DNA from 4 places in the Kushneria phosphatilytica genome. Region 4 is predicted to be linked to each of the others. Evidence: predicted binding sites of a transcription regulator. Region 4 holds the regulator's gene; each other region holds the start of a gene.
The links. Region 4 encodes sigma-54, which starts transcription at its own class of promoters, with help from an activator protein. Its sites were predicted from a motif close to TGGCACNNNNNTTGCTNT; they were not measured.
Positions count from the first base shown of each region.

Region 1: the regulator sigma-54 is predicted to act here: its motif matches at 2,185-2,202, upstream of glnA (glutamate--ammonia ligase).
Region 2: the regulator sigma-54 is predicted to act here: its motif matches at 2,110-2,127, upstream of hmpA (NO-inducible flavohemoprotein).
Region 3: the regulator sigma-54 is predicted to act here: its motif matches at 1,537-1,554, upstream of FY550_RS01320 (NarK family nitrate/nitrite MFS transporter).

Region 1 covers NZ_CP043420.1:3,315,131-3,320,006, forward strand. Annotated here, with positions in the region: gene FY550_RS15440 (hypothetical protein) at 1-568, shown strand, start outside; gene glnA (glutamate--ammonia ligase) at 668-2,074, opposite strand; gene typA (translational GTPase TypA) at 2,551-4,383, shown strand; gene FY550_RS15455 (hypothetical protein) at 4,502-4,705, opposite strand.
Region 2 covers NZ_CP043420.1:520,233-525,108, forward strand. Annotated here, with positions in the region: gene FY550_RS02295 (cytochrome ubiquinol oxidase subunit I) at 1-894, opposite strand, end outside; gene fnr (fumarate/nitrate reduction transcriptional regulator Fnr) at 1,182-1,916, opposite strand; gene hmpA (NO-inducible flavohemoprotein) at 2,172-3,350, shown strand; gene FY550_RS02310 (peptidylprolyl isomerase) at 3,425-3,991, opposite strand; gene narL (two-component system response regulator NarL) at 4,072-4,725, opposite strand; gene FY550_RS02320 (histidine kinase) at 4,682-4,876, opposite strand, start outside.
Region 3 covers NZ_CP043420.1:299,748-304,623, reverse strand. Annotated here, with positions in the region: gene FY550_RS01325 (nitrate regulatory protein) at 160-1,398, shown strand; gene FY550_RS01320 (NarK family nitrate/nitrite MFS transporter) at 1,755-3,116, shown strand; gene cobA (uroporphyrinogen-III C-methyltransferase) at 3,213-4,055, opposite strand; gene FY550_RS01310 (nitrate reductase) at 4,129-4,876, opposite strand, start outside.
Region 4 covers NZ_CP043420.1:2,183,298-2,188,173, forward strand. Annotated here, with positions in the region: gene lptC (LPS export ABC transporter periplasmic protein LptC) at 1-142, shown strand, start outside; gene lptA (lipopolysaccharide transport periplasmic protein LptA) at 184-756, shown strand; gene lptB (LPS export ABC transporter ATP-binding protein) at 753-1,478, shown strand; gene FY550_RS10100 (RNA polymerase factor sigma-54) at 1,610-3,001, shown strand; gene hpf (ribosome hibernation-promoting factor, HPF/YfiA family) at 3,067-3,375, shown strand; gene ptsN (PTS IIA-like nitrogen regulatory protein PtsN) at 3,730-4,203, shown strand; gene rapZ (RNase adapter RapZ) at 4,206-4,876, shown strand, end outside.

The DNA of each region.
Region 1 (4,876 bases), 1.1 Mb from region 4:
GGGCGGCGGCTGGTCGCAGGATCTTACGCTGAGGACCGGGGGCGCCGGGGGCGATGGCGGCCACATCACCATCGATAACTATCCCGAAAACGGCAACGGCGGTGTCTTTGAAAACTCGTTGCGCTTTCTGAAAATGGTGGATGGTGAAGACAAGCGTTATGAGTCACTGCATCTGGAACGCGATGGCGCCGGCCATCCCCAACCGGGTCTGGTCGGTCGTTCCGAACTGGAAGAGGGACATGTAGCTCGTACCGGTGTACCTGCCCAGTGTTATGTGTGTGAAGGCGAGCGTGCCCGGGGACTGGAGGCCTTTACCAAAATTGATCGCGGCACCGAAGGCGAAGTCTCGATGGCAGCTGTCTATGGCTTCGACAACCCCATGATCAGCGTCACGGTCGAGGATCGCGGCATCGTGCTCGACGGGATCACCTACGACAAGGGAGAGACCTGGAACCACAGCGACTCCCGCTCGTCCCGGTGGCTGACGCTGCACTTCGTTGATCGTCAGACGGGGCAGCCGAAGACACCGAAAGGCTTCTGGCTCTGGTTCAACCTGCACACCTGCTGATCGGTATACTCTGCCCACCACGCAAAAAAACGCCCCGCATTGCGCGGGGCGTTTCCCTATCCGACATATCCGAACCGCCGAGGCGGCTCGGTCATCGATTCAGACGCTGTAGTAAAGCTCGAACTCGACCGGCGTCGGCGCCATGCGCACTGCCGTGACTTCTTCCATCTTGAGTTCGATGTAGGCCTCGATCATGTCCTCGCTGAACACACCACCTTCAGTCAAAAAGTCATGATCTTCCTTCAGCGCCTCGAGTGCCTGGTCCAGGCTGCTGGCCACGGTGGGCACCGATTTGCCCTCTTCCGGCGGCAGGTCATAGAGGTTCTTGTCCATGGCATCGCCGGGATGGATCTTGTTGCGGATTCCATCGATGCCTGCCATCAGCATGGCGGCAAAGGCAAGATAGGGGTTGGCCGCCGGATCCGGGAAACGGGTCTCGACACGCTTGGCCTTGGGGCTCGACGTATACGGAATACGCAACGAGGCGCTACGGTTGCGGGCACTGTAGGCCAGCATGACCGGCGCTTCGAAGCCCGGCACCAGACGCTTGTAGGAGTTGGTCGAGGGGTTGGTGAAGGCATTCAGCGCACGAGCATGCTTGATGATGCCGCCGATGTAGTACAGCGCCGTTTCGGAAAGCCCTGCATAACCGTCGCCGGCGAACATGTTCTCGCCGTCCTTCCAGAAGGACTGGTGAACGTGCATACCGGAACCGTTGTCACCGTTCATCGGCTTGGGCATGAACGTGGCCGTCTTGCCATAGGCATGCGCCACGTTGTGGATCACATACTTCAGGGTCTGCACCTCATCGCACTTCTGCACGAGGGTGTTGAACTTGACCCCGATTTCATTCTGACCGGCGTTGGCGACCTCGTGGTGGTGCACTTCGACGCCCTGGCCCACGGATTCCAGCGTGGTGCACATGGCACTGCGGATATCGTGGAAGGAGTCGACCGGCGGTACCGGGAAGTATCCGCCCTTGACGCGCGGCCGGTGACCCATGTTGCCGCCTTCGAAGGCTTCATCGGTCGCCCAGGCGCCCTCTTCGGAGGAGATCCGATAGTAGGAGCCACGCAGGTCGGTCTTGAAATGGACCTCATCAAAGATGAAGAACTCGGGCTCGGGACCGAAAAAGGCGGTATCCCCCAGGCCGGTGCTCTTGAGATACGCTTCGGCACGCTTGGCGATGGAGCGCGGATCACGCTCATAACCCTGCATGGTCGCCGGCTCGATGATGTCGCAGCGCAGCACCAGCGTCGGGTCCTCGGTAAACGGATCGAGGTAGGCCGTGCCGTCTTCCGGCAACAGGATCATGTCGGACTCATTGATCCCCTTCCAGCCATCGATGGAGGAGCCGTCGAACATCTGGCCGGTCTCGAAGAACTCTTCATCGACACTGCGTGCAGGAATGGTGACGTGCTGCTCCTTGCCTCGGGTATCGGTAAAGCGCAGATCAACCCACCTGACGTCGTTTTCCTCGATCAGGGCAAGTGTTTTCTCTGACATGATGGTCCTCCGTTATGAGCGTGACGGCTCGGGATCGGTAAACATCTTCTCGGATTGTCGTTGTAACACGCTCACCTGTAGTGCATACAGGTCGTGTCCTGTCCCCAAATAATGCATGCAGCGTGCCAACCGCTTCGGCATCGCGCCTGCCATTGGGATATCTTCATGTTTTATAAAACAAATTCACTCTTCTCAAACGAATGAAGCGCAGTTCTGCGGCGTGCCATGGAATGCGCCCGACCTTCGTATTGCACTCTTGTGATGCACCTTATGGGTGCATGCACCACAACAGAGCGTGACAGCAGTCCTCTCTGCCCGGGAGCCCGCTTTTTATGTTCTTCTTTCGTTTGAAGCCTCCAGCAGCTATTCGTCACGCCCGTGAGTCGCTACAATGCGCGCAAATTTCCACACGTCATCCATTCGGCGTACATCGTCGAAGAAGGTGAACGCGTGTTTCCACTTTCGGGTGATTATCCATGACCAGTCAGGACATCGCCGGCGATATCAGCAAGCTTCGCAATATCGCCATCATCGCTCACGTTGACCACGGCAAGACCACACTGGTCGATAAGCTGTTGCAGCAATCCGGTACCCTGGACCGCAAGGCGGAAAACCAGGAGCGGATCATGGATTCCAACGACCAGGAGAAGGAACGCGGCATTACCATCCTGGCAAAGAATACCGCGATCAGCTGGCACGACTATCACATCAATATCGTCGACACCCCTGGCCACGCCGATTTTGGCGGTGAGGTCGAGCGTGTCATGTCGATGGTCGATTCGGTGCTGCTGATGGTGGATGCTGTCGACGGTCCCATGCCGCAGACCCGCTTCGTGACCCAGAAGGCATTTGCTCAGGGGCTCAAGCCCATCGTGGTCGTCAACAAGATTGACCGTCCCGGCGCCCGTCCCGACTGGGTCATTGACCAGATTTTCGATCTGTTCGACAACCTCGGCGCTACCGAGGATCAGCTCGACTTCCCGATCATCTACTGCTCGGCACTCAACGGCGTGGCCGGTATGGAACCGGATGAAATGGCCGAGGACATGACGCCCATGTTCCAGTCCATCGTCGATATCGTCGAGCCGCCGACCGTCGAACTCGATGGTCCTTTCCAGATGCAGATTTCGGCACTGGACTACAACAGCTATGTCGGCGTCATCGGTCTGGGACGCGTCAAGCGCGGCAGTGTTCGTCCCGGTCAGCAGGTCACCGTGGTCTCCCGCGACGGCGCAACCCGACGCGGCAAGATCGGCCAGGTCATGACCCACATGGGTCTGGAGCGCATGCAGGCAGATGCCGTCAGCGCTGGTGACATTGTCTGTATTACCGGTATCGACGATCTGGCGATCTCCGATACGCTCTGCGATCCCAATAATGTCGAGGCCCTGCCGGCTCTGACCGTGGATGAGCCTACCGTCTCGATGACCTTCCAGGTCAACGACTCTCCTTTCGCCGGACGCGAAGGCAAGTTCGTGACCAGCCGTAATATCAAGGAACGTCTCGAGCGCGAACTGATTCACAACGTGGCGCTGCGCGTCGAACAGGGTGAATCCCCCGAGAAGTTCAAGGTATCCGGTCGCGGCGAGCTGCATCTGTCGGTGCTGATCGAAGCCATGCGCCGTGAGGGCTACGAGCTGGCCGTAGGCCGTCCCGAGGTCATCATTCGTGAAATCGATGGTGAGCAGCAGGAGCCCTACGAAGAAGTCATCATCGACTGCGAAGAGCAGCACCAGGGCGCCATCATGGAGGAGCTCGGCTACCGCAAGGGCGAGATGACCAACATGAACCCGGATGGCAAGGGTCGCGTTCGACTGGACTTCATCATCCCGTCACGCGGACTGATCGGCTTCCGTGGTCAGTTTCTGACCCTGACGTCCGGCACCGGCATCCTGACCAGCCGTTTCGATCATTACGGCGCTCTCAAGCCGGATGCCACCATTGAACGCCGCAACGGTGTTCTGGTCTCCATGGTCTCCGGAAAGGCCCTGGCGTATGCCCTGTTCACCCTGCAGGATCGCGGCAAGCTGATCATCGAGCAGGGCACCGAGGTCTACGAGGGCATGCTGGTCGGTATCAACAACCGCGCCGATGACATGGTCGTCAATCCGACCAAGGGCAAGAAGCTCGATAACATGCGCGCCTCGGGCAGCGATGAAAACATCGTGCTGACACCGCCGATCCGCTTCAGCCTCGAGCAGGCGATCGAGTTCATCGATGATGACGAACTGGTCGAAATCACGCCTGAGCATGTTCGTCTGCGCAAGAAGCAGCTGACCGAAAACGAGCGCAAGCGCGCTCGCAAGTAAGGCTGCAGACCGCCCGGGTCGTGGCCCGGGCGGCTACTCGGACAGCAGCGCTACAAACGAAAACGCCGCCGGATAGCCGGCGGCGTTTTTCATGTCCTGCAGCTTGTGCAGGGACAGATCAGGCAGCGTGCTGCTGCGGATGTGGATGCTGCTGCGGAGCCACCTTCAGTTTCATCTGACCGGCTTCGCTGGTCGCCGGGACCTGCACCGTCTGGCGCTGCAGCTCTTCGCGATCGGAAGCCCGACCGGAAACCATCATGGCGCCAACGACAAACAACATCAGCAGTGCGTAGGCGGTACCACCAATCATTAACAGTGTCATGTCTGCTCTCCTGGATCGCTATCGCTCGTATGGCGATACACGCGGGGCGGGACTGATCGCAGGCTCATTCCCTGACACGTCGCTGCACCCCTGCAGCTCCTGCATATCGCGTCGCTGACGACGCTGCCCGTTTGTTTAATCCTGTGGCTCTTGTTCGACCCGGTTACTGCA
Region 2 (4,876 bases), 1.7 Mb from region 4:
TGCGATCAGCCCCAGTAACCAGGGAATCTGAATGGAGAAGTCGTTTTCGCGGGTTTCCTGATTGGGTATGGCGAACAGGGTGAAATCCGCGGGTGCCGGCTGAGTATCCCATTCGGCTTCGATGGCGGCGAGCTTGTATTTCTGAACATCGCCCATTTCGTAGCCGGATTCGTCTCCCAGTACCATGACCGACAGCACCGCAAACAGCCCGAAGATCGAACCCACGGCAAAGGAGCGTTTGGCGAAAGCCAGATCACGCCCCTTGAGTAGATACCAGGCACTGATACCGACTACAAACAGGGCGCCAGTGCAGTAACCTGCTGCCACGGTATGTACGAACTTGACCTGAGCAACCGGGTTGAAGATGACATCGGCAAAGCTCTGCATCTCCATGCGCATGGTTTCAAAGTTGAACTGGGCGCCGGTGGGGTGCTGCATCCAGCCGTTGGCGATCAGGATCCACAGTGCCGAGAAATTCGAACCGATGGCCACCAGCCAGGTCACCACCATGTGCTGGACCTTGCTCAGTCGATCCCAGCCGAAAAAGAACAGCCCGACAAAGGTGGATTCGAGGAAGAAGGCCATCAGCCCTTCAATGGCCAGCGGGGCGCCAAAGATATCGCCCACATAGTGGGAGTAGTAGGCCCAGTTGGTGCCGAACTGAAACTCCATGGTCAGCCCGGTCGTCACGCCGAGGGCAAAGTTGATACCGAACAGCTTGCCCCAGAAGCGGGTCATGTCACGGTAGATTTCGCGGCCGGTGGCGACATAGGTCGTCTCCATGATGGCCAGCACGAAAGCCAGTCCCAGCGTCAGCGGGACAAAGAGAAAGTGATAGAGCGCGGTGAGGGCAAACTGCCATCTCGAAAGCGCGACGAGCGACTCGGAAATCATGTCCCGGACCCCTTGTCGAATGATCCCCTGATGTCCCCGTGTCAGCGAGCGCGTTGTGCCGGTTCTGTCGCCGGCTGTTCGAGTTATCGCGTACGAGGGCACCACCTGAAAGCCCATGCGACTTTCATGGCCATTTTACGGCCGATATGAAGAATCCCTATAGGGCAGTTTGTCGCATGCGCTTATATATAATGAATTGCTGTTTCAAAATAAAAAACCCATGTCCTGGAATTTTCCAATCAAAAGATGGGTTGTGGTACTGATGGAAAGCAATCCTGTCGTTTTTTTCAGGGTGAACCGTTTTCGGCAAGTTCATATAATAATTGTGGCTGCAATATTTGAACGTCGCGTCCCCTGATGGCGACCAGATGATTGTCCCTGAAGCGTTTGAGCACCCGGCTGACCGTTTCAAGAGCAAGGCCAAGATGATTGCTGATATCGGTTCGTGTCATGGGAAGCCGATAGGTTTTTGAAGAGTGCCCGCACCTCTGAAAGCGCACAGCCAGATTGATCAGAAAACCGGCAATACGCTCATCGGCCGTCTTGCATGACAGCAGGCGAATCAGACGGTGATCCTCTTTCATCTCGCGGCTCATGCTGCGAAATAATTGACTGCGCAGCTGTGGTATCCGTTCGGCCAGCGTCTCCAGATGGCTGAAGGGGATTTCACAAATACAGGTTTTCTCCATGGCATGGGCATAACCGGTATGGTAGCCATCGTCGATACCATCGAATCCCACCAGTTCTCCGGGCAGAAAAAAATGGGTGATCTGCTCATTGCCTGCATGATCAAAATTGACCTGTTTGAGGCTGCCGGAACGAATGGCATAGACGTTTGAAAAATGATCGCCCTGTCTGAAGAGACAATCGCCTGTCGCCAGTGGGGGGCGTCTTTTGATAATGGCATCAAAGTGATCCAGCTCACCGGTTTTCAACGCCACTGGCAGACATAGCGAGCTCAGGCTGCAGGTCTGGCAATGTGCGCCATGAGAACAATAAGGGGTGGCCGACGCAATGGTCATGATTTCATTTCCGTGAGGAGTTCATCGCGCATTCGAAAGGATCTTGTAATAAACAATGATAATGGATTTTCTCTCTGCAGAATTCTCGCTGAAGGTATCAAATTGACTCAGGTAGTGTCACTTGGACACTGTCGACAAGAATCAAAATGACACGCTTTTAATAATAGGTATGGTATTTCAAGCAGTTACAACCTGGCATGAGACTTGCTAAGTCATGATTGTGTTTTTATTGATTTGATCAAAGAGAATGTTTTTATGCTAACTAATGAACAGGCCCGGATTATTGCAACAACCGCACCGGTTGTTGCAGAGCACGCTGAAACCATCGCCAAAACCTTCTATCCGTTAATGTTCGAGCGTTATCCGCATGTGAGATCGATGTTCAACATGCGTCATCAGCAGACCGGAGAGCAGCCCCGGGCGTTGGCACGTTCGGTCGTGGCCTATGCCCTTGATCGGGAGGACCCGGTCGCGCTGGAGCGGCTCATGACACCGATCGTCAACAAGCATGTCGCCATCAATCTGCAGCCCGACCAGTATCCGATCGTGGGCGAGTGCCTGATGGCTGCCATTGGTGAAGTGCTTGGCGATGCCGTCACCCCTGATGTGGCTGACGCGTGGAGCGGACTCTACTGGGAGTTCGCCAATCGACTCATCGATGCCGAAGAGCAGACCTACCGTCAGCTGGAAGAGGCGCCGGGGGGCTGGCGTGGTGAGCGCGAATTCTATCTGATTGATCGTGTGCCGGAGAGCGATGAGATCGTGTCGTTCTACTTCAAACCGGTGGATGGCAAGCCGATCCGAACCTTTCAGCCGGGCCAGTACCTGGGCGTGGCACTCGAGATCGACGGTGAACAGTCCCTGCGTCAGTACAGCCTGACGTCACGGCCGGGGGATGATTTCTATCGCATCTCGGTCAAGCGTGAGGGTCAGGGGCGGGCCAGCCGCCACCTGCATGATCATGTGAAGGTCGGCGATCACGTCAGGCTACTGGCGCCGGTCGGTGAGATGGTACTCGATGATCGCGATGCGCCGGTCATGCTGATCAGTGGTGGTGTGGGCCAGACGCCCATGCTCTCACTCATGGCACAGGCGCTTGATGCAGGGCGCCGGGTGATCTACCTGCATGGCGCACGCAACGCTCGCGTTCATGCCTTTCATGAGCATCTGCAGGCAATGTCCGAACAGTACGGCAGCCAGCTGACCTATCGCTACGTCTACAGTGATCCGGAGACTGCCGATGGCCAGCACCACAAAGGCATCATCGATCGGGCGCTGCTGGCCGACTACCTGCCGCGTGAGGCGACGCCGAGCTGCTACTTCACCGGCCCCACTGGCTTCATGCGTGACCTGGATAACGAGTTGGCTGCTCTTGGTGTCGATGCACCGTATCGTCATTTCGAGTATTTCGGCCCCTCCGGTCAACTGCACTGAGTATCGCTGATACGCCAGCGCACGGCCCCGCAGGTCGAAGGGGCCGTGGCCTGATGGACCGCTGGCGAGGCACGTTACTGCAGTCGCCTGACGCCCAGAATGGTGACTGGTTCCCGAGGGACATCGGCGTGTTGGCCCTTGTGAGTGGTCGGCACGCCGGCGATGGCGTCAACCACGTCCATTCCCGATACCACATGTCCAAAGACGGTGTACCCGGGCGCCTGAAAGTTGCGGTAATCCAGTGTCGGATTGTCGACCAGGTTAATGAAGAACTGGCTGGTAGCCGAGTCCGGTTGGGCGGTACGCGCCATGGCAATGGTGCCACGGGTGTTACTGAGTCCACTCTCCTCCAGTGCCATGGGGGCATGCGTCTTTTTGGGCGAGAGATTCGCTGTCATGCCGCCGCCCTGGATCATGAAGCCGTCGATAACGCGATGAAAGATGGTGCCCTGATAGAAGTCTTCATCGACGTAGCGCAGGAAATTTTTCACCGTGCGAGGCGCCGCCGTAGCATTGAGTTCGAGCTCAATCTTGCCCTGGCTGGTTCTGATTTCGACGTGTGGATGATTGCCATTGGCCAGTGCCAGAGGCGAAAACAGCGACAGTATCAGCAGGCCACTGCGCAGTAATGGTTTCAACATGAAGGGGGCTCCGATAGTAAATGAGACCAGCATCCGGCCGGAAGAGAAGAACCTGCTCGGCCATGAAACACGCAAGGCGATCATTTCCACCCCTCTCGCGCCGCCCATACGGCTGCTTCGGTGCGGGTGCGCATGCCCATCTTCCTGAGCAGGTGACGCATGTGAACCTTGACCGTACCTTCACTGATGTCCAGCCTTCGGCCGATTTCCTTGTTGGCATAGCTGCGTGCAATCAGACGCAGGATGTCGCGTTCTCGCCGGGTCAGCCGGGCGATGAGCACCTCGGGGCCGCTCGCAGGTTCGCGTAGTGCTCGCGCGAGAAGGCCCATGAGTCGTGGGTCGAAGGCATCATCCGAGGTCTCGAGACTGTCAATGGCGGTCAGCAGCTCCTCGGGGGCCGTATCCTTGAGAAGATAACCACTGGCGCCGGCACGAATGGCCGCCAGCACGTCGTCCTGCTCTTCCGAAACGGTCAGCATGACAATGGGGGCCGATACTCCCGCCTCGCGCAGCCGGGTCAGTGTCTCGATACCATCCATACCGGGCATCCGCATATCCAGCAGGATCAGATCCGGCATGTGGCGCTCGCAGATATCCAGCGCCTGCTGGCCGCTTTCGGCCTCGCCACACAGGGTCCAATTCTCGCTCATGGCCAGCAGTTGCTGTACCCCGCGACGAAAAAGCGGATGATCATCCACGATCAGAATGCCCCGGCCCTGCTCGGACTGCGTCATGTCCTGCTCCTTCAACAGTGAATTCAAGCGCCACCCGGGTTCCGCCGGTCTCGCGCCGAGTGAGTTCCAGCGTGGTCCCCAGACTGCGCGCGCGTTCGGCCATGATGATGGTGCCGTAATGATGGGAGCGATTCACCTGCTCGGGCAGGCC
Region 3 (4,876 bases), 1.7 Mb from region 4:
AACGTACACCTCCCCTCCCGATAAAACAGGCCGCATGTACGTGGTTAGGCCACATTAAAATACGGCCCTGATGACGACGCGAGCCGTGCTGGTACACTCGGATAACACCGACAACAAGACCGTCTCACCTGACCCAGGGCGAGGCCCGAGGATATGACCGTGACCAGCTCGACCCTCGAGCGGCTGCTGGCGGCCGCCAATGCCTCCGATATCGATCGACTGCATCAACTGACCGCCCTCTGCGCGCTGGTGGGGCCGCTCTGCCAGCTGGTGCATACCCTGCAACGCGAGCGCGGGGCCTCCAGCATCGTGCTGGGCTCCCGTGGCCAGCGGTTCATCACCCGCTATCAAACGCACGTTGCCGACAGCCAAACGGCCGAGGCTGCCCTGCATGCTGCGCTGGAACACTGGATGACCGCGCCCGGCGAGGCCGCGCACGAGGTGCACGCGCGCGATCCTCGCCTGCTCAGGCGCCTGGCAGATGCCGTGAACGAAGCCGAAGCGCTCGCACGGCTGCGCGCCCGGGTGGAGCAGCAGCAGGTGACCGCCGACGAAGCCACGCGTTTGTACAACCGCACCATCGGCACGCTGCTGTCGGTGGTGTTCGAGGTGGCCGATACCGCCAGCGATGCGGACATTACCCGCGTACTGGTCAGCCTCTTCCATTTCATTCAGGGCAAGGAGCTGGCCGGGCAGGAGCGCGCCTGCGGTGCACTGGGCTTCACCCTCGGCCACTTTGATGAACCGCATCGCCACACCCTGCAAACACTAATCGATACCCAGAACGACTGTTTCGAGACATTCACCGAGTTTGCCGACGAGACGCTGCAGACCCGGTGGGCAGCGCTCATGGAGCATCCGGCGCTGACCACATTGAACCATCTTCGCTCACTGGCGCTGACCGATGCAGCACTGCCGGACGAGCTCACAGCGCCCGGCGAACAGTGGTACGCCCTGGCGACTCAGCGCATCGACGCCATGAAGGCGCTCGAGGATCAGCTCGTCGAGGCGCTGCACCAAAGCTGTCGTGAGGCGCTTGAGCGAGCACACCAGCGCAACATCGATAGCGTGACGACAGGCGCCGAACCGATGTCCCCGAGCGCTGGCACCCACACCACGCCTTCGGCAGAGCAGGCGATGGCGCGGCATTTCGACCGCTCGCTGCTCGAGCTGGTACAGGCGCAGAACAGCCGGCTCCAGCAGTTGAGTGATGAACTGGCAGACACGCGCAAGACGCTGCGTGAGCGCAAGCTGATCGAGCGTGCCAAGGGGCTGCTCATGGCGCAGCAACACATTGATGAAGACAGCGCCTATCGCCTGATGCGCAAGACCGCGATGGACCAGAGCCAGCCGCTGGTCGCGGTCGCCCGGGCCATGATCGAGCTTGCCGACCGCTAACCCGAAAGGCTCAAGGCTCAGCTTCAGTGCACACCAGCTCTCATATGCACCGCAAGCGGCCACCTCCCCTCTTTCACGTCACAACGCAATTCCTCTACTGGCCGATAGTTGCCTGAAATTCCAGCGTTCTTTCGATTGTGGCACTGGTCCTGCTCGGGATTGGGTACTCGGGCCAACGGCGGCTCGATCGGGCCATAGCCACGCCCAGCCCTGACATCGCCAATCGCGTCCTGCCGGTCGCGTACTCACTGGACAACGGCGTCCATCGACCCTCCCTATCCCCGGGGGCCGATGGGCGCCGTTGTCGTTTGTGGGCCGTCATCGCCGGTAGTGTCGTCAACCACGGAGAACGAGTGATGGACATCCGCCACAAGGCCAACAGGATACGCCTGGCCAGCTTTTCCACGCCCCAAATGCGCGCCTTCCACCTGTCGTGGTTCGCCTTTCACATCTGTTTTTTCGGTTGGTTCGGCATCGCCCCACTGATGGCCGTGGTACGCGATGACCTCGGCCTTACCAAGACCCAGATCGGCAACACCATCATCGCCTCGGTCGCCATCACCATTGTGGTGCGGCTGGTCATTGGTTTGTTGTGTGACCGCATCGGGCCCCGCCGCGCCTATACCTGGCTGCTGTGCCTGGGGTCGCTGCCGGTCATGCTGATCGGCCTGGCCGACAGCTTCGAAACCTTTCTGCTGGCGCGCCTGGCCATCGGGGCCATTGGGGCCTCCTTTGTCATCACCCAGTACCACTCCTCGATCATGTTCGCGCCCAATGTGGTCGGCACGGCCAACGCCACCACCGCCGGCTGGGGTAACCTGGGCGGCGGCACCACTCAGATCCTGATGCCGCTGGTATTTTCCGGTGTACTGATGCTGGGCGTGAGCGAAACCCTGGGCTGGCGGCTGGCGATGGTCGTGCCCGGCATCGTGCTGTTTCTGACCGGCATCGCTTATTACCGCCTGACCCAGGATGCCCCGGACGGCAACTTCGACGAGCTGCGGGCCCGCGGCGAACTGCCCGAGGCCAGTCGCGAGCACGGCGCGTTTCAAAGCTTCGCGGCAGCGGCGAAGGATATCCGCGTCTGGGCACTGTTTCTGGTCTACGCGGCCTGCTTCGGGGTCGAGCTGACCATCAACAACATCGCCGCCATCTACTTCTTTGACACCTTCTCGCTGAGTCTGGCCACGGCCGGTCTCATCGCAGGGCTGTTCGGGCTGATGAACCTGTTCGCCCGAACACTGGGCGGCATTTTCTCGGACCTGTTCGCCCGCAAGAGCGGACTCAAGGGCCGCGTGCGCTGGCTGTTTCTGGCCATGTTGTGCGAAGGCGTCGCCCTGATCGGCTTTGCCCAGATGCAGGTGCTGGCAATGGCCATCGGCATCATGCTGGTGTTCAGCCTGTTCGTGCAGATGGCCGAGGGGGCGACCTTCGGGGTCGTGCCGTTCATCAACAAACAGGCACTCGGCGCCGTGGCCGGCATCGTCGGCGCCGGCGGCAACGCAGGGGCTGTTGCCGCGGGCTTTCTGTTTCGAAGCGAGTCGCTGACCTATCAGGAAGGCTTGTTCTATCTCGGCATCGCGGTCGTGCTGATTTCCGTGGCGGCGCTGGCGGTGCGTTTCACGCCGGCGGTCGAGGCCGAGGAAGAGGCCGCCTACCGTCAGGCGGCCGATGCGGATGACGACAAGGCCGGAGCGGCGCCGATCGCTGCGCGGTAAGCGCACTCGCCCAGCGCTCGACAGTGCCCGCCATCGAAAACGCCGTCATCCTCGGATGACGGCGTTCTTCGTGGTCTGGAGTTCAACACGCGCTACTCAGGTGAGAGGCGCGCCTGCGGGCCGGGGCTCAATCTCCACATCAGCATCCTCCACACCGGCATCGTCACCACCCCGATACAGCAACACAACGCTGCCGACCACGATCAGACATGGCGACGGCATCGGCGCCTCGGCCAGCCGGGCCGGGAGCGTTGCCAGCGTGCCGGCGCGGATCTGCTGCGTCGGGAGTGTGGCGTGGGCGATCAGCATGATCGGCCAGTTGGCGGGCAACCCGGCGCCAATCAGGCCGTCACAGATCTCTGCGACCCGGCCCAGGCCCATATAGAACACCAGCGTCTCGTCCCGGCGGGCCAGGGCGCGCCAGTCAGGGTCGAGTTCGGCCTGTGCCTGGCGTGCGGTCACAAAGCGCAGCGACTGGGCGTGGGCTCGATCCGTCAGCGGCAGACCGAGCGCCGAAGCCGCACCGGAGGCAGCGGTGATGCCCGGAACGATCTCGGTTTCGATACCGGACTCGCTCAGAGCCGCCAGCTCCTCGCCCATGCGGCCGAACACGCCGGGGTCGCCGCCCTTGAGCCGCACCACCCGCTTGCCCTCGCGCGCCAACGCGACCAGCCGCTCACCGATTTCGGCCTGAGGCACGCTGTGATGACCACAGGCCTTGCCGACATAGTAGCGTTCGCACCCGGTCGGCAACAGCGCCAGAATGTCCTGACCCACGAGCCGGTCATACACCACGGCATCAGCCGCCTGGAGGCGCGTCAGCGCCCGCACGGTCAACAGATCAGCCGCCCCCGGACCGGCGCCCACCAGTGCCACCCGCCCGGCTGGCGCTCTCTGCGCGCTCGCAGCAATTTCAGGAGTCGGGGTACGCGTCGGCAACAGCGCCCTAGTCGCGGCGTGACCAAGCCGCATCATCCAGCGGGGCGCACCGAGACGCACGGTGCGCGAGGGATTACAGCTCGACATGATCACACACCTCTTCCAGTAATGCCTTCAGTTCAGGCTGACAGGAGCCGCACTGGGTACCACACGCCAGCTTCGCTCCCAGCGCCTCGACGCTTCGATGGCCGTCACGGATGGCCGCCTGGATCGCATACTGCCCCACCTGATGGCAGCTACAGACGACAGGCCCCTCATCTACGGCGCCACTGGCAGCGCCGGCCAGAATACGCCGCCGCGTGGCTGCATCGAGCGGCACGTCATCCGTGGGGCTGAAGCAGGCATCCAGCCAGTTCAGCGAGGGCAACTCGGCGGGCGGGCCAACCATCAGCCACCACTGAAGCCGACCCTCGATGAGACCGCTGGCCCGCAGCCGCCCTCGGGCGTCATCGGTGCTCCACTGTGATATCGGGCCCGGTAAGGTGCGCTTGATCCAGGCCATCCAGTCTCGCGCCCGGGTCTCGGGTTGGCCCGCCAGCTGCCAGCGCAGGGCGTGTTCCATCGGGATTCGCGACCAGTAGGCACAGCCTTCGGTCGGCGTGATCGACTCGGCCAACGCCCCGGCCACGATCAGTGTCGCCTCCCAACCGTGCGGGAGCGGTTGCACCCCTACGGCGCCATGTTTCGATTCCGGCTGGCCGGAGATGGCATCGACGATAGGGGCAATCAGGACATTGGCCCTGGCGCGACCGCTGAAGGCATTGTTCCAGTGCATCGGCACGAAGGCTTCACCTCGCCGCTGACCGCGCTTGAGACGCGCC
Region 4 (4,876 bases):
TAACAGCGAGTCGTATTTCCACCGGGGCAACCAGCGTACTCGTGGCAATCGTTTCGATGCCTGGCTTGATCGGAAGGAGCTGGTCATCGATGGCGATGTCCATGGTTACTTTCCGATGACCACTCAATCAGACACGCCGTAAGGGCGCCTGTCTTTCCTGACAAAACCGACAAGGAATCCGACATGAAGCGACGCCTGCTGCTCTGCTCTGCTGCCCTGACGGCCGGTCTGATCGCTGCCGCACCGGTAGCGGCACTGGAGGGCGATGCCGAGAAACCCATCCAGGTCTCGGCAGATCGGCTACAGCTCGACGACAAGGCCGGTACCGCCGTCTATACCGGCAATGTTCAGATGGAACAGGGGTCGATGGAACTCGACGCAGCTACGGTCACCATCCGACGAGGCAACAATGGCGGCGTTTCACAGGTCACCGCCAAAGGTGGCGGGGGCAAGCGCGCCTATATCGAACAGAAACCCAACCCCACCGACCCTCTGGTGCGTGGCTGGGGCGACACCCTGATCTACCACGCTGATAGCCGGCGGGTGGAAATGATCGGCGATGCCGAGTTGCATCAGGGTGATGACACCTTCAACGGCGGCTACGTCCAGTATCATCTCGACACCCGCCAGGTAGACGCTCGCGGACGACAGAATGCCGATCAATCCGAGGGTAGCAGTGGCAAGAACGGTCGAGTACACATGACCCTGACGCCAAACACCGCCAGCAGCAACGACGGGGGAAGCAGCGGTCAATGAAGACGCTGAACGTTACGCATCTCGCCAAGAGCTTCAAGGGTCGGCGTGTGGTGCAGGACATCAGCCTGTCAATCCGACAGGGTGAAGTCGTCGGGCTGCTAGGGCCCAATGGCGCCGGCAAGACTACTTCCTTCTACATGATCGTGGGACTGATTCGCGCCGATGCCGGCCATGTCTCGATTGATGAGCTTGATCTCAGTCGCGAACCGATGCATCGACGTGCCCGCTCGGGTATTGGTTATCTTCCGCAGGAGGCCTCGATCTTTCGCAAGATGACGGTCGCCAACAATATCCGGGCGATACTGGAAACTCGCAAGGATCTTGATCGCGCCGGCCGCCAGCGACGCCTTGATCAGTTGCTGGAGGAATTCAGCATCACCCACATTCGCGATAACGTCGGCATGAGCCTTTCCGGCGGAGAGCGCCGACGTGTTGAAATCGCTCGGGCACTGGCCACGGAACCGGCTTTTATCCTTCTGGATGAACCCTTCGCAGGGGTTGATCCCATCTCGGTGGGAGAAATCAAGGGCATCATCCGGCAGTTGCGCACGCGCAATATCGGTGTATTGATCACCGACCACAACGTGCGTGAAACACTGGATATCTGTGACAACGCCTATATCGTCGGTGATGGCAAGATCATCGCCGAAGGCGATGCCAGCGCCATTCTCGCCAATCAACATGTGCGTGATGTCTATCTGGGGCACGAATTCCGACTCTGATCACTGCCAGGCGTGGCATGGAATTTGCTTCAAAAACCCCTTGTGGCTCTTGCATGGCATGAAGGGGCTCGATAGCGTGTCGTCAATGTACCAGTGACGAGCCCGCCATCATGTCCATGATGAAACCCTCCATGCAGCTTCGAATCGGCGCCCAGCTGAACATGACGCCGCAGTTGCAGCAGGCCATTGCCCTGTTGCAGCTGTCGACGCTCGATCTGCGTCAGGAGATTCAGCAGGCGCTGGAAAGCAATCCCCTGCTTGAGCTCGAGGAAGACTTCGACGAGCTGGAGCTCAGTGATCCCCGGGACGAGGAATGGGCGGAAGACATTCCCGATGAACTGGCGCTGGATAGTCAGTGGGAAGATATCTATCCCGACGCCGTCGGTAACGGCAGTGACCAGGCGCCCGATTTCGAACGCAACACAGCTGCCGAAACCCTGCAACAGCATCTTGGCGCGCAGTTGGCGCTGCTGACGCTCGACGAACGCGATCACCAGATGGCCGAAACCCTGATCGATGCACTCGATGACAGCGGCTATCTGAGCGTAACGCTGGACGAGCTCTGTCAGGGGCTGCGGGCCCAGGGTATGGCTGGACTGCGTGTCAGCGAACTTGAGCAGCTGCTGGTACGACTCCAGCAGTTCGAGCCCAGTGGGGTTTTTGCCCGCGATTTGCGCGAATGCCTGTTATTGCAGTTGGCACAGTTGCCTTCCGACACGCCTCATCTACCTCAGACAAGACGCCTGATTCGCCATTTCCTCGAAGCACTGGGACTGGATAACCGCAAGCTGCTACGACGCCGGCTGGGGGTAGACGATGAGACGCTCACCACCATCATTGCCACCATCCGCACCCTGGACCCTCGGCCGGGGCAACGTTTCGAAGGTGCCGAGCAGGGCTATATTGTTCCTGACCTGATTCTTCGTCGCAGCCCTCGTGACGGCTGGCAGCTCGAACTCAACCCCGATGCCCTGCCCCGCCTGCGTATTCAGCCCGACTATGCGGCGCTGATACGTCGTGCCGACAAGAGCGATGACAACAGCTTTCTCAAGCAACATCTACAGGAAGCCCGCTGGTTGATGAAAAGCCTGTCAAGCCGTAACGACACACTGCTCCGGGTAGGACGGGAAATCATGCTGCATCAGCAGGCATTTCTCGAGCACGGCGAAGAGGCCATGAAGCCCCTGGTTCTGGCCGATATCGCCAGCGCCGTCGAAATGCATGAATCCACCATTTCACGTGTTACCACGCGCAAGTATATTCACACCCCTCGTGGTGTCTTCGAACTCAAACACTTCTTCTCCAGTCATGTCGGACAGGAAGGAGAAGGCCATGCCAGTACGGCGATTCGAGCGCGGATCAAGAAGCTCATCAGCGACGAATCCCCCCGCAAGCCGCTTTCCGATGCACGCCTGGTATCGCTGCTGTCGGACAGCGGAATTACCGTCGCTAGACGAACCATCGCCAAATACCGTGAATCCATGGGTATTCCTTCGTCGAGTGAACGCAAGCGACTGGCATAAGCAGGGTAGGCACCCGAGCCAAAAGGTTTACAATCAACTTGTCACCTGTCGGAAAGGAGCGTGTCATGCAGGTCAATATTACCGGCCATCACATCGAACTGACCGATGCACTGCGAGACTATGTTCATCAGAAGCTGGCCAGGATAGAGCGACATCACGACAACATTACCAATGTGCAGGTCACTCTCTCGGTGGAAAAATCACGTCAGCAGGCTGCCTGTACCCTGCATGCTTCCGGCGCGGAGCTTCATGCCAACAGTGAACAGGATGATATGTATGCTGCCATCGATGCCCTGACCGACAAGCTGGACCGTCAGTTGGTCAAGCACAAGGAAAAGGTTCAGGCACGCGCCCAGGGCAACGGCAAGAACTGAACACCCTTGCAGAACCGGCAAGGCACAAGGAAGTCATGTCCCGGGCGGAACTTCGGGTCCGCCCGGGCATTCGAGGGAACACAAGGCCTGTTAACACTGACAAGACTCGCCGCACTGCTGCCTCCTGACCGTTCGAGCAGGCGCGAGAAGAGCCATTCGGTGAGCCACCATGACCCATGAACAATACCGCAGCAGTGGTTTTCGCAAGTCCCCGGAAAAAATACAGGCCAATGTGCAAAAGAACGTTGCATTACGCTCATGCGGCCTGTTACACCGCACATACCGCGCCGGCGTTTGCAGCCCCGTTGCCTGCGGCGCCAGGATTTCGCAAGCGTTGACAGGCTCCCGCACATCATGACGCTCGATCAGATCCTCCCGCCGGAACGCACCATGTTCGATGTGACCGGTGGCAGCAAGAAACGGGTGCTGGAATTCTTCAGCACCCTGATCGCCCAGAATACCCCCAGCATTGACGCCCAGGAGGTGTTCGGCCGGCTGATCAGCCGCGAGCGACTTGGCAGCACCGGCGTAGGTAATGGCGTCGCCATTCCCCATGCTCGCAACCCTCATTGCCGCCAGCCACTGGCCAGTTTCCTGAGTCTGGCCGATCCGATCGATTTCGATGCCATCGACGGGGAACCGGTCGATCTGATCTTCGTGCTGCTGGTGCCTGAAACTGCCGATGATACCCACCTGGCATTGCTGGCCCAGATTGCCGAGCTACTCAACTCGGACGAAACTCGCAAGGCACTACGCGCTGCCGAAAGCCAGCCAGCGCTTTATGAGACCCTGATCGGGGCCATCCGCCAGCAAAACGAGCGCAACTGATCATGCAACTGGTAATCATCAGTGGCCGATCCGGCTCCGGCAAATCGATCGCGCTGCAGGCGCTCGAGGATCTTGGCTTCTATGCCATCGATAATCTTCCAGCCATGTTGCTGGCACCGCTGATCGATGAACTCGAAGCTGGCAGCCCACACCGACGTCGGGTTGCGGTCAGCATTGACGCCCGCAACCTGCCGACCGCGCTGGAACAGTTCCCGGGCCTGCTGGAATCACTGACCGGACGCGGACTTGATTGCCAGGTGGTCTATCTCACTGCAGAACCCCGGGTTCTACTGGAACGCTACGCGGCAACACGCCGGCGTCATCCGCTGACACGCGAAAGCGACATGACGCTGGCAGAAGCCATTGAATCCGAGGAGCAGTTCCTCTCTCCGATCCGTCATACCGCCGATCTGGTTATCGACACCTCGAACCTGACCCTGCACGATCTGCGTAGCCGGATCAGTGAGCAGGTCGCTCGCGACAATTCCAGCCAGATGACGCTGACACTCGAGTCCTTCGGTTTCAAGCGTGGCGTTCCGCTGGATGCCGATCTGGTCTTTGATGCCCGCTGTCTGCCCAATCCCTACTGGGACCCACGCCTGCGCGGGTCCACGGGACAGGAACAGGCCGTTATCGATTTTCTCGAGCAATACCCCGATGTCGAGGATATGTT